DNA from 2 places in the Paenibacillus sp. P3E genome. Region 1 is predicted to be linked to the other one. Evidence: riboswitches for the same ligand, from Rfam matches in the RefSeq annotation. Region 1 holds a riboswitch; the other holds the start of a gene.
The links. A riboswitch is a leader RNA that binds a small molecule or an ion and turns the genes downstream of it on or off. The one in region 1 is predicted to bind cyclic di-AMP.
Positions count from the first base shown of each region.

Region 2: it holds a riboswitch for cyclic di-AMP, as region 1 does, so the genes downstream of both, A3842_RS20850 (C40 family peptidase) here and A3842_RS21995 (hypothetical protein) in region 1, are expected to answer to the same signal.

Region 1 is NZ_LVWH01000187.1:109,380-115,299, reverse strand. It holds gene A3842_RS22000 (hypothetical protein) at 1-164, shown strand, start outside; gene A3842_RS21995 (hypothetical protein) at 701-1,144, opposite strand; cyclic di-AMP (ydaO/yuaA leader) riboswitch at 1,316-1,486, opposite strand; gene A3842_RS21990 (glutaredoxin family protein) at 1,803-2,042, opposite strand; gene ytxJ (bacillithiol system redox-active protein YtxJ) at 2,039-2,365, opposite strand; gene A3842_RS21980 (SDR family NAD(P)-dependent oxidoreductase) at 2,595-3,317, shown strand; gene A3842_RS21975 (ThuA domain-containing protein) at 3,354-3,989, shown strand; gene A3842_RS21970 (MerR family transcriptional regulator) at 4,173-4,535, shown strand; gene A3842_RS21965 (thioredoxin family protein) at 4,574-4,909, shown strand; gene A3842_RS21960 (CHAD domain-containing protein) at 5,092-5,920, opposite strand, start outside.
Region 2 is NZ_LVWH01000183.1:24,803-30,722, forward strand. It holds gene A3842_RS20830 (AbrB/MazE/SpoVT family DNA-binding domain-containing protein) at 1-304, shown strand, start outside; gene A3842_RS20835 (YwhD family protein) at 433-939, opposite strand; gene A3842_RS20840 (M1 family metallopeptidase) at 1,053-3,059, shown strand; gene A3842_RS20845 (hypothetical protein) at 3,071-3,901, shown strand; cyclic di-AMP (ydaO/yuaA leader) riboswitch at 4,122-4,260, shown strand; gene A3842_RS20850 (C40 family peptidase) at 4,318-4,746, shown strand; cyclic di-AMP (ydaO/yuaA leader) riboswitch at 5,133-5,276, shown strand; gene A3842_RS20855 (C40 family peptidase) at 5,282-5,773, shown strand.

The DNA of each region.
Region 1 (5,920 bases):
TTATCCTCAGCAGCCTGATTGATTCAGAAGGTTCAACCTGGCTGGGTGCGCTACAGACGTTATTACTGGGTATCGGATTATTAGGGTGCTGCATGGCATTCTTGAGATTCGCCAAGGGCGGCAAAGGCACAAAAGACAAGAATAGCAAAAAAGGCAAAAAATAATAAAAACGGAATAGAAGCCGAGGCTGGTTGCCACGGCTTTTTTGCGGCTTAAGAAATTATTTAAGTCTAAAACTATGGATAACTCCGATTGAAAAGTGAGAGGGATAAACGGAAGAAATGAAGTGATTCAATAGATGGTAAAGCCAGAGGGAGCAATAAGAAGTGGGTGTCATTACCGTGATTCATAGGGTTGGCCGTGATTTGAAGTTTAACCCACTTAAGTACCTTTGAATTGAGCGTAGGCAGGGAAATCGGCGGAATGAGAGGTAGAAATACCTCTGGTCGCGCCATAAACGGGCTAGCGGGCGGAATGAGAGGTAGAAATACCTCTGGTTGCGCCATAAACAGGCTAGCGGGCGGAATGAGAGGTAGAAATACCTCTGGTCGCGCCATAACCGGGCTAGCGGGCAGAATGAGAGGTAGAAATACCTCTCATTCTGGACGGTACCTTAAGCGATACTCTGTATCGCTGCTTCAGCAGCATAGGCTCTCTGTACAGGACTGCAAATCCGTTTTGGCCTACAGTGCTGTTCACTTTAGCCGGCAGATAAACCGGATTTGGGTTGTGCAGCTTCATGTGCTGCCAGTAGCTCGCGCATTTGCCGGAGCTGCGCCTTAAGCTCGGGCATGCTTTTCATGAGGATCGGACTGATCTCCGCCAAAGGGAGCCGCAAGCCATACCGGAGCGCATGCACAAGCTGGTCCTCCCAGGAGAGACAAGCTGTACTGCTGGCCTTACGGCCTTGTGCAATCCGGAAGCAATGCCGGATGCATTCGCGGTAGGCCAGAAGAGAGAAGCTCTGCGGGTCGCAGCCCTTTCGGAGATAAGGTATATACAGCTCTGTGAAGCTCTTCACGGCAGCCTCCTCCGCTTCAGAACCCTGTCCCAGCAGCAACCTGCAGAGCGTAAAGATATTTCCGCTATACTTCTCAACATATTCCGCAAATTCGGATGCGGAAACCGACATGCGCGATTCCATTCCTGTATTCCTCCCCGGATTAGATATACTACTTTTCACCTAGCCCCGGCCGCTCTCCCGGCGAAACCCCGTTACCTCACTAATTTCCGCAAAAAAGCCGCAGCAGAGGAGAACCTCTGCTGCGGCTTCGGTACAGGCTTAAATAAACCTGGCGCTTAAGCTTGGCGGGTTAAGATCTCTCTCTATACGCTTACGAGGTTAGCTGTCGGATTCGGACGGTGAGAGTCGCCCTACCTTGTGAGACCGCACTTCTACAGTCTCCTTAGGATTCACCCCAATAAGGCCTAGTGGCCCGGTGGTTCCCCCGTTTCCCGTGTGCCGGGAATTCAGCGTTCATGTAATTTTTCATGAATTACTTTCAAAACGAATCATACTGCTTCGGGGAGGTCTTTGTAAAAAAGGAAAAGGGAGTTGCTGCGCCAATTTCACGTTGAAATCGGATAATTCGAAGGAAATAAACGGATAAAACCATATATCTTACTGCATATCGGCCCATTATCTCATTCGCACGCCTGTTTTTATTTCTGCCTCAAAATACGGGTCATTCCTTAGGCAAGACAAAAAGGGTATTCAGGGGCAAACAGCTCCCGGATACCCTTTTGTGCAAGTGAACCAATGAATCCGTACGCGGCATTCTCCTGCCAGCGTTCCGGCATATTTATTTCGTAGCTGCGATAAGCTCCTTCAGCTCGGGCAGATTGAACCCTTTGACGACATGTGCCCCGGCTACTGTAACAGGAACGCCCATGAAGCCCAGCTTCTCAACTTCTTCCTGATAAACCGTGCTGGTCATTACATCCCGTACCTCAAAAGGAATGTCCTGCTCCTTCATCAGCTGTTTCACCTGATTGCAGTCACTGCAGTTGGCTGTAGAATAAATGATTACAGGTTGGCTCATTGGCTCACAGCTTCCTTGAGGGCATCGCGGGTGATTTTCCAGTGGGAGGTGTTCCACCGGACTTCACCATCTTCCAGCAGGAAGATTTGCGGGGACTCATGCTTGATGCCGAAATCTTCGGCAATCTGGTTGGAGACCGGACGGTCTTCAATCACATGAACCACAGCAGCGGGAGTTCCGGAGCTCTGGACATAAGCCTGGAATTCTTCATTCGCCTTGGCGCTGATCGGGCAGGTGGTACTGTGCTTGAAGAGCAGTTTTTTACCGGGTTGTGCAATGTATTGATGCAATTCATCAAGATTGTGGATTTGTTGTATGGACATTAGGGGTTCACCCTCCTGGTAGTTTATTTTGCTAACAATTCGGTTGTTAACAATGATATTCCTGATTGTAACATAGTTCAAAATTAAATCAAAAGGAAGAATCAGCAGGGAATGCATTAGCAGAATAGTCCAGCAGAGGACGTTGAATAATGACAATTCCCATGCTAAGGTGTAGGGGATATGGCGATTTATGTATATTGATGTCTGATAAGAGGGAGTGACCCATTCCATGAAAAAGGCTGCTTGTGTTACCGGTGCCGACCGGGGACTCGGGTTTTTCCTTGTGCGTTGGCTTCTGGAGAATAAATATAAGGTTTTTGCCGGGCAGTACCTGGAAGAATCGGAAGCGTTGGAAATACTCAATACAAAATATAAAGAACAGCTAATTCTGGTTCCGATGGATGTCGGGAGCAGCGACAGCGTAAAGTGCGCGGCACGAACTATTGCAGGACGCACAGGGCATCTGGATATGATCATCAACAATGCTGGGATTATTGACCGTGCGGATGATGCCACCATGCTGGTAGATATGGATGACACCGCGATGGCACGCATTTATAATGTGAATACGCTTGGCTCTCTGCGGGTGAGCAATTCGCTGATGGGCCTCCTGCTGCAAGGCAAGCAAAAGCTAATTGTGAACATCTCCTCCGAAGCCGGCAGCATCAGCCGCAATCAGCGGATTAACATGTACGGTTATTGTATGTCCAAGGCGGCACTTAATATGCAGTCCTCTTTACTGCACAATCATCTGCGGGTCATGGGCGGCCAGGTGATGGTTTTTCATCCGGGTTGGCTCCAGTCCTACATGAACGGTGACAAGAATGAGGCAGCCCCTATTCCCCCTGAAGAATCCGCCCGCAAAATTATGGGAATCGTGCAGGAGCATAAGACGCATATGGGCATGGAACCGGCTTATCTTGATCTGGACGGCAATCCCTGGCCCTGGTAAGAACAACTCTCGCTAAGAGAAAGGCGTAGATAAAAGATGACAGAATGGAAGGCACTGGCGCTGGGAAGCTATACAGAGGTTAAATATCATCCGTTCTCCGGGGTGGACCACGTGTTTGAGGCGTTATTTGCCGGGAAGCTGGACGTGAAATCTACGGAAGATTACTCATTGCTCAGTCCGGACAGCCTATTGGCTTACAAGCTTGTGATAGCGTATACAGAATTTTCGGACAACAAAATAGCTCCTGAACAGAGCGGGGCACTGCTCTCCTATGTAGCTAACGGCGGCGGACTGCTCGTAGTGCACAATGGGATCTCACTGCAGCGTAACCAGGAGCTGGGTGTGATGCTGGGAGCGCATTTCACGCATCATCCGGCCTATACTGAGCTTCACATGACAGTTCCGGCAACAGGCCATCCGATCATGCAGGGGATTACCGACTTTGTCATCGAGGACGAGCCGTATTATTTTGACATGCAGCCCTATTTTGAAACGACGGTGCTGGCGGAGTATTTCCACGAGGGGGCCCATCATGCGGCAGCCTGGTGTCATGAGTTCGGGATGGGGCGAGTTGTGTATCTGATGCCGGGCCATCATCTTCCTTCCTTTTCCGTAGAGCCGTTCCGGCAGATGATTACAAGGGGCGGTCTGTGGGCGGCCGGATTACTGTAGTCCTTGATCATTTTAACAACATCATATGGATGGATAGTGTAAAAACCAACGGAAGCGTTAGACTGCTGTTGGTTTTTTGGTTGTTTGGCTGCTCCCGGCGATAAAAAGCCTTGACCCTGACACTGGTGTCAGGGTTTATACTAAGAACAGACCATTTCTCATGAACCCCGGGGAGAACAGACCATGAAAATAGGTGAGCTTGCCGCACGGACGGGTGTCAGCATCCGTTCTCTGCGATATTATGAACGTCAGGGCTTGATCACTCCGCTCCGCCAGGCCAATGGATACCGAGAGTATTCGCTCTTGTCCGTGGAGACGGTGGAGACGATCAAACTGTATTTGAATCTGGGCTTATCGACCGAGGAAATCGCCGGTTTCTTGAATTGTGTACTGAAGAAAAAAGAGGCTTTCTGTGCAGAAGTGATGCCGCTGTACCGCAGCAAGCTGGAGGATATTGAGCGTCAGCTCCTGCAGCTGAACCAGATCAAGCAGAATTTGGAGGAACGGATTGCTTCCATACAGCAGGAGCAGCAGGAATCAGAATAACCTGAATATATTCTTAGACTGATAAGGAGGAGTTAACAATGACTGTTATAAATGCCGGGCACGCCGATACCGTTCGGAGACAGCTGCAGGAAGGCGGAACTGTGCTGGTAGATTACGGAGCGCCATGGTGCGCGCCTTGCCGGGGTCTTCTGCCGGTTCTGGAGGAACTGGATGAAGAGTATGGCAGCAATATCACGATCCTCAAAGTGAATTGCGATGAGCTGCCGGAGCTGGCTGCAGAAGCGGGAGTCATGGGCCTCCCTACCGTGATCGTATACAATGGGGGGCAGCCTATGGAAAAACTGGTAGGACTGCGCCCGAAATCGGCTTATCAGGGCGTGCTGGACAAATTTGCTGCCGCGAATAGCCGGTAAACGCAGGAAAGGCAGGAAGCCGCATAATGCTTGGCTTCCTGCCTTTTTGTTAAAATATAAGAATTTATATGTTTCACGCTATAAATTATCCTTCAATTTCTCGCTGAAACGGATACCATCCTTAAAAGGACGGCGAAGCCGTTTCCACTTGTGGGAAAAATTAAAAATGGAACGAAGTGCGGTTATTTCGCATTCAATGGGAACGGTACCACTTCATTATGGTGCAGCGCTTCGAGCACTTCAGCATGGAGTTTGTCCGTGAATTCAGTCCATACCTTAAGGCTGACCCCCAGCTCATCACGGCCAATGGATTGGATCACTTCCAACCATCCCCGTTTATCGTTAATAGTACCGAGCTGCTCCTGGATGTCTTTGTAGATTTCCTCATGGGCGTGAAATTTCTGGTTGAGCGCAAAGGAAGCGGCACCGGCGGTATAACGCAATTCCTTGGCGGCAATCCGCAGCTCATGCAGCGCATCGAAGGCTTCCTTGGATTCGGCCTCAGGACCCTTAAACAGGGTCTTGCAGGCTTTTTTCTTCTGCTCGAAAGCGACCTCAAGCTCACGCATGACAACGTTCGCATCTCTTTTGCCCGCCAGTGCCTCGAGATCGCTGTTAAGGAATGCCTCCCACTCGGCGTCCAGCGCTTTGCCGCACAGCTTGGGCAGTTTGGTGCCCAGTTTCTTGCGGTACTTCTTTCGTTCGTTCCTCTCGTACTGGATAACAGCCTTGAGCAGCTTGGCCGATTTGGCTTCTCCGGCTTCCTCCGCTTGCTCCCGTCTATCCTTGAAGGATTCAATCAGCACGTCCGCGTCTCTAACCTTGCCGAGTCTTTTTTGCGCCTCTTTGAAGGTACTATACAGATTTGCTGTCACCAGATGCTCCGGATCTAGAATGGACAATAGCGTCAGCAGCTTACGGCAGTTCACTCTGGCCTGATGGGTATCTTCATCGCCGAACTCCTTCAGCGCATCCTTGCTGTAATCACGGAAATTGAGATAGAGCTTGTTC
Region 2 (5,920 bases), on a different contig from region 1:
CAGAAGCCTTGACCATGTGACCTACTATAAAGACCAGTTCATTTGCAACAGCTGTCTGAAAGAGCTCGGCAATCCAGAACGGACAGCCGATGACAACCTTCAGCCGCAGAGCGCCGCAGACTTTAATCCTGAACCCATCCGCGGGGGGCGGCGGACTAAGACAGAGGAAATGAGCCAGCGCCTGGAGAAGGCTATACAGGATCATCCCTATGCCAATCAGAAGGAGCTCGCAGAGGTGCTTGGCATCAGCCAAGCCCGTGTTAGCCAGCTCAAGCGCAAGCTCAACCTGCTCAGTAGATCATAGGATCAATGCTATACCCGGCATCCTGCGCTTTCATACACAATTCAAACAGCCAGGCTCTCCTGAATTGGAGGGCTTGGCTGTTTTTGGGAAACGCAATTTATTGGTCCTCATAAAGACTGGTGTTCATCTTATTCCGACAATGCTGCCTTTAACTCCTCGGTCGATGCGTCCCACCATTCTGCATTATGGGCAATCAGCAGTGACTTTAGGGCTGCTTTGTCAGCTGCTCCAATCCCCTCCAGAATCACTCTGCGCTTCAACGCGGAATCCAGCTTGTTCACATGATCAGCAAGAATTTTCCACCCCCGGCGGGCTTCAGTATCTATCCACATCTCACAGGCAGTAATCCCCCCGTAAGACTGGCCTTCCGGGGTACGGTCCACAGCTACCCAGACCACCCATACCTGTCTTCCGTCAGGTACATCCTCACGGTTCGGGCTGAATTTAATCCCCTTCTCCACTTTGCTCTTGGCATGCATGGCACCGATATCGATAACGGCCTCACCGCCGTCAATAATAACCGGCGATACATTGTTCAAATCGATGGAACCTGCTCCGAAGCCTTTATGCTTGCTCTTGGCATTTACGATATTCAGAGCCATCGGTTTTTTACCCTCTGGTTGGTTGTTATCCACAAGTGCACATCCTTCCCTCTAATAGAACGTGAATATAATTTAATTTTAGCTAATAATACGCCGAATGCAAACATATACATCCCGTAGATGCTTGTCACGGGAGGAATCACAGTATGAAGCCACGGTCATTAAGGTACAACCTCATCTTTGCGGCCTTTGCCGCCTTCGCCCTAGGAGGTGGAATTTGGGCGTTATCAGGGCACAACCCCGATGTTCTGACAGCTGCCGCACCAAAAGAGGCCAAGTCCCCTGTAGCTGCACAGATCAAAGCTCCGCAACCCGTTCTCCCGGAGAGTAAGCCGCTCCCCGTCTCAGAGGCGCTAAGCGAGCGGGTGGTCGAATATCATATTGACGCGCAGCTAATCCCCTCTACCGGGTCATTAAGGGCTTCCGAAACGGTGACCTGGACCCATCCCGGCCAAAAACCGGTACAAGACCTCTACTTCCATCTTTATCCGAATGCTTTTGCTTCTGAAGATACCACCTTTATGAAAGAATCCGGAGGAACACTACGCGGGGATAGAATGCCAGCGAATGGTTACGGCAGCATGACTTTGACCGATCTACGGACCTCTGACGGTGTCTCACTCATGCAGCGTCTGCAGTATGCCCAGCCTGACGATGGCAATGTGAATGACAGGACCCTGGTGAAGGTTCATCTTCCTCAACCCGTGAACGGAGGGGAAAGTGTTACGCTCAGGCTGAAGTATGAGGTCAAGCTGCCTAAAATATTCGCCCGCATGGGAATTTCAGGTGACTTTGTAATGGCTGGACAATGGTTTCCCAAGCTTAGTGTGTATGAGCCTGCTGGCACCCGGGGGGCAAAACAGGAAGGCTGGAATCTGCATCAGTACCACGGTACCTCCGAGTTCTACAGTGATTTTGGGATCTACAGTGTAACCCTTTCCGTGCCCTCCAATTATACAGTCGCAGCGACCGGCTTCCCGGTGAAGACCGCAAGGCTGAAGCAGGGCCAGAAGATTTACCAGTTCTACGCCGATGATGTTCATGATTTCGCCTGGGCGGCCTCTCCCGACTTTGCAGTTGCCGAGGAAGCCTTCTCTGCACCTGGCGTGCCCGGGGTAAGGATTAAGCTCTATCTAGACCCGTTGCATAAGGGTTTACAGGAGCGTTATTTTCAGGCGGCCAAAGCTGCTCTAAGCGCCTTCAGCAAATGGTACGGTTCTTATCCCTACTCCACACTATCTATCGTCGTTCCGCCAAAGGCGGGGAATGGCGCAGGCGGGATGGAGTACCCTACTCTCATCACTGCCTTCGGCGCAGCCGGAGATGCTCCAGGTACCCAGCTTGAACGTACGGTCATCCATGAAATCGGGCATCAGTTTTTTTATGGCATGATAGCCAGCAATGAATTTGAGGAAGCCTGGCTGGATGAGAGCTTCACCTCTTATGCAGAAGACCGGCTGATGGAACAGGAATATGGTGTAACCTCCAACTCTGCACTTCAGGCCAGTCTGGTAACTTCATCACAGCCGCTCAAACTGGAGACCTGGAAATACACCGGAGATGATGCCTATACACGTAACGTATACATCCGGGGCAAACTGGTCCTCAAAGACATTGAGCAGCAAGTGGGAACCAAAACGATGGATGCCATCATGGCCGCCTATGCCCGCAAATACCGTTTCCAGCATCCTACCACAGCTGATTTTCAAAAGACCGTAGAAAAAGTAACCAAAAAATCGTGGCAGGCGTATTTCGATCAATATGTTTACAGTGGCGGCGCTCCTGATTTTTCCATAGATAACATTATCAACACCTTTCACAAAGGGAGCGATATAGATAGCCTTCGTTATGATTCATCAGTCGCCGTGAGCAACAAAGGCAGTCAGTATGGGGATGTGCCAGTAAAGTTCACCTTTTCGGATGGATACACCGTTCAACGGTATTGGAATGGAAAAGACAAGCAAACTACCTTTCAGCTGTCCTACAAAGCGCCGCTGATATCGGCAGAGATTGATCCCGAGCACTCCATCCTGCTGGAGAATAAGCATCTGAATAATTTCAGACTCGCGGAACTGGAACCTGACACGCTCTCACGATGGACGCTTAGCATGACCAACCTGATTGAAAATCTGCTCGGAACTCTTGTCTGGTGAGGTGAAGGATTGTGAAAAGATCGATATCCCGCGGCTGGCACAGCATGAAAGAGCAATTTTATATACTGATTCTGTTGTTTATCTACCGGCTGTTCTGGGGCTATTTCATGTACAAGTTCGTTAAAAGCGCCGTAGTCCCGGTACTGCTGCGTTACCCCGATCAGGATGCGGGCGGCAGCGGGATAGGCAGGCTGCTGTATTATGTGGAGGGCCAGCTCGCACTGGGTTCCGATTCCGGTGTTCAGCACTGGCTTTGGATGCTGCTGGCGCTAAGCGCATTCAGACTGCTGCTCTCCCCATTCATCCGCGCAGGACTGCTCCATGAGCTCCATCAGGAGCGTAAGGGGGAGCGCGGGATGTTCTTTTTTCCGGGGATGCGTCTGTATGGGCTTCCGGTGATGCTGTTCAGTCTTGCAGAATGGGTGCTTACAGCCCTGCCGCTGTATTGGCTTCTTCCCAAAATGTACAGACTGCTGTTAAGCGGAATTCTGGATTATAAGCTATTGCTGAAACTGGTGCCTTACATTCTGGCCTGGCTGCTATATCTGTTCTTCATCCGAAAAGTACTGCTGTACATGCAGTTCGGGTATACGGGTGGTACAGGCACTTTCTCTTCTCTCTTGGTGTGTCTGAAGGTGATCCTTCCTTCTGCGGGATTATCTTTTGTGATGGGAGCAGGGAGTTTGATCATGATGCTTGCTTGCGGAGCGGCATCGATCTTTTGTCCGGGGATGCCGGCACTTCTGCTTCGGCAGTTCTCCCCCCTTCCCAATACACTGTTCAAAATGTGGGGAATCGCCGCTCAATACCACCTTTGGTCCAGTAAATCATTTCCACAATAATTAAGCCGCTCAGCCGGCATAATAAAAGAGTCGCTGCTCCTTGAGGGAGCGGGACTCTTTTTTGGATTACAAACTGAATAAGAGTATTTGCAAAACTGTAAATCCTCTGGTACAATGGTGCCTGTACTACTAGTAACAAATTTGTAATCTCTAAGATGCAACACATTCAAACACATTAACATTCCAAGCGTTTACTAATTGTCGACACGTCGCTCTTCTGGTGCATAAAACGCCAAATTCCCTGCACCGGGAAGCGGGGGAACCATATTTTGGGTGAATTGACCTCGCTTTAGAGGGGTCATAGGGGAACCTTCTACCGAATCCTTAAGCTAACCTCGCAGGCCTTGGAAGGAGTACATCTTTTGAGAAGTCAGAATTTTAAGAAGAAATGTACCGCAGCCGCACTTGCACTAGTGATGGTATTCACAATCGGAGCTGGTAGCGCTTTCGCCGATTCCAAGATGGATACCGTTATCGCAAAAACCATCGGAACCACCTATAAATTCGGAGGCACTAGCACAAGCGGCTTCGATTGCTCCGGCTTTACCTCGTATGTTTTTAAAAATGTCGGGCTTACCCTGCCGCGCACGTCCAAGGCTCAATTCAGCGTTGGAACTTCCGTATCACGGAACAACCTGCGTTCAGGTGACCTGGTATTCTTCAATACCTTTGGGTCGGGAGTTTCCCATGTCGGCATTTATGTCGGTGGAGGCAGATTCGCACAATCTTCCAGCTCACGCGGTGTAACCATAACTTCGCTGAGTCAAGCTTACTGGGCCAACCGCTACGTTGGCGCTAAACGAGTGATGAGCACTACAGCCTACAAAACTGTTGCCTACGATTAATTGAAGCTTGATCCCCTCACATTACACCTTTACAACTAAATGTAATTTATACGAGCCCGGAGCTGATTATTGCCGTAATCATTTTCCGGGTTTTCCCTTTTCCTTATTCTCCCTTTTACACACTTTTTAGAGTTTCGAAACACCTTTTTGATAAAAACCCCATTAAGATCTTCCATGCAGCTGACTTACGGCGTAAAGAACTCGCGTAAATCAAGCCCTTTTCTCTTAAAAGGCTCAAAAAATATGTATTAATATGCTTTAAGTGATTGCCAAGTGCTTCTGTCTTTGTTACAATTATCGCAGTGAGTTGATAGTAACATTTTTGTAATTATTCAAACCTGATTTACAAAGGTTTTGTCATTGTTTTGATCCGTAAGCTAATCTAATCAACAGTGGTGCCGAGTTCCTTATTCAATTAGGGAAACGGGGGAACCGATTTTGGGTGAATTGACCTCCTATTTACAGAGGGGTCATAGGGGACCTTCAACCGAACCCTTAAGCTAACCTCGTAGGCATTTGGAAGGGGTATTTACTTTTGAAGAAGAAGCTAGCAGCAGCACTACTCAGCTTTTCGATCATTCTTACCATCGGAGCAGGAAGCGCTTTCGCAGACTCTAAAATGGATCAGGTTATCGACAAAGCCGTCGGCACTAAATACGTATCGGGCGGAATTTCGACTAACGGGTTTGATTGCTCCGGATTTACCATGTATGTGTTTGATAAGATAGGAATTAACCTTCCTCACCAGTCCGGTTCCCAGTACCAGATGGGCACTGCCGTATCCCGCGATAACATTAGACCGGGAGATCTCGTATTCTTCAATACAACCGGTAAAGGGGTATCTCATGTCGGCATTTATGTCGGTGAAGGCAAGTTCGCACACGCTTCTTCCAAGCGTGGTGTAACCATCAGCTCGCTGGGTGACAGCTACTACGTCAACCGCTACGTTGGCGCCAAACGAATCATGAGCACAGATGCTTTTCAAGCGGTAGCTTCCGATTCCCAAGATAATGACGATGTGCAATAAGCAGTAATTTTTATAACCGAACAGGCTCTTATCCAGGATTTTTGCCGAAATCTTGGAGGGGGCTTGTTTTTTTGTCTCTATAAAAATTATTTACCCTTCTCGTTATTTGCAAAACATAAAAAACCGCGATTTTTGTAATTTTCTAAA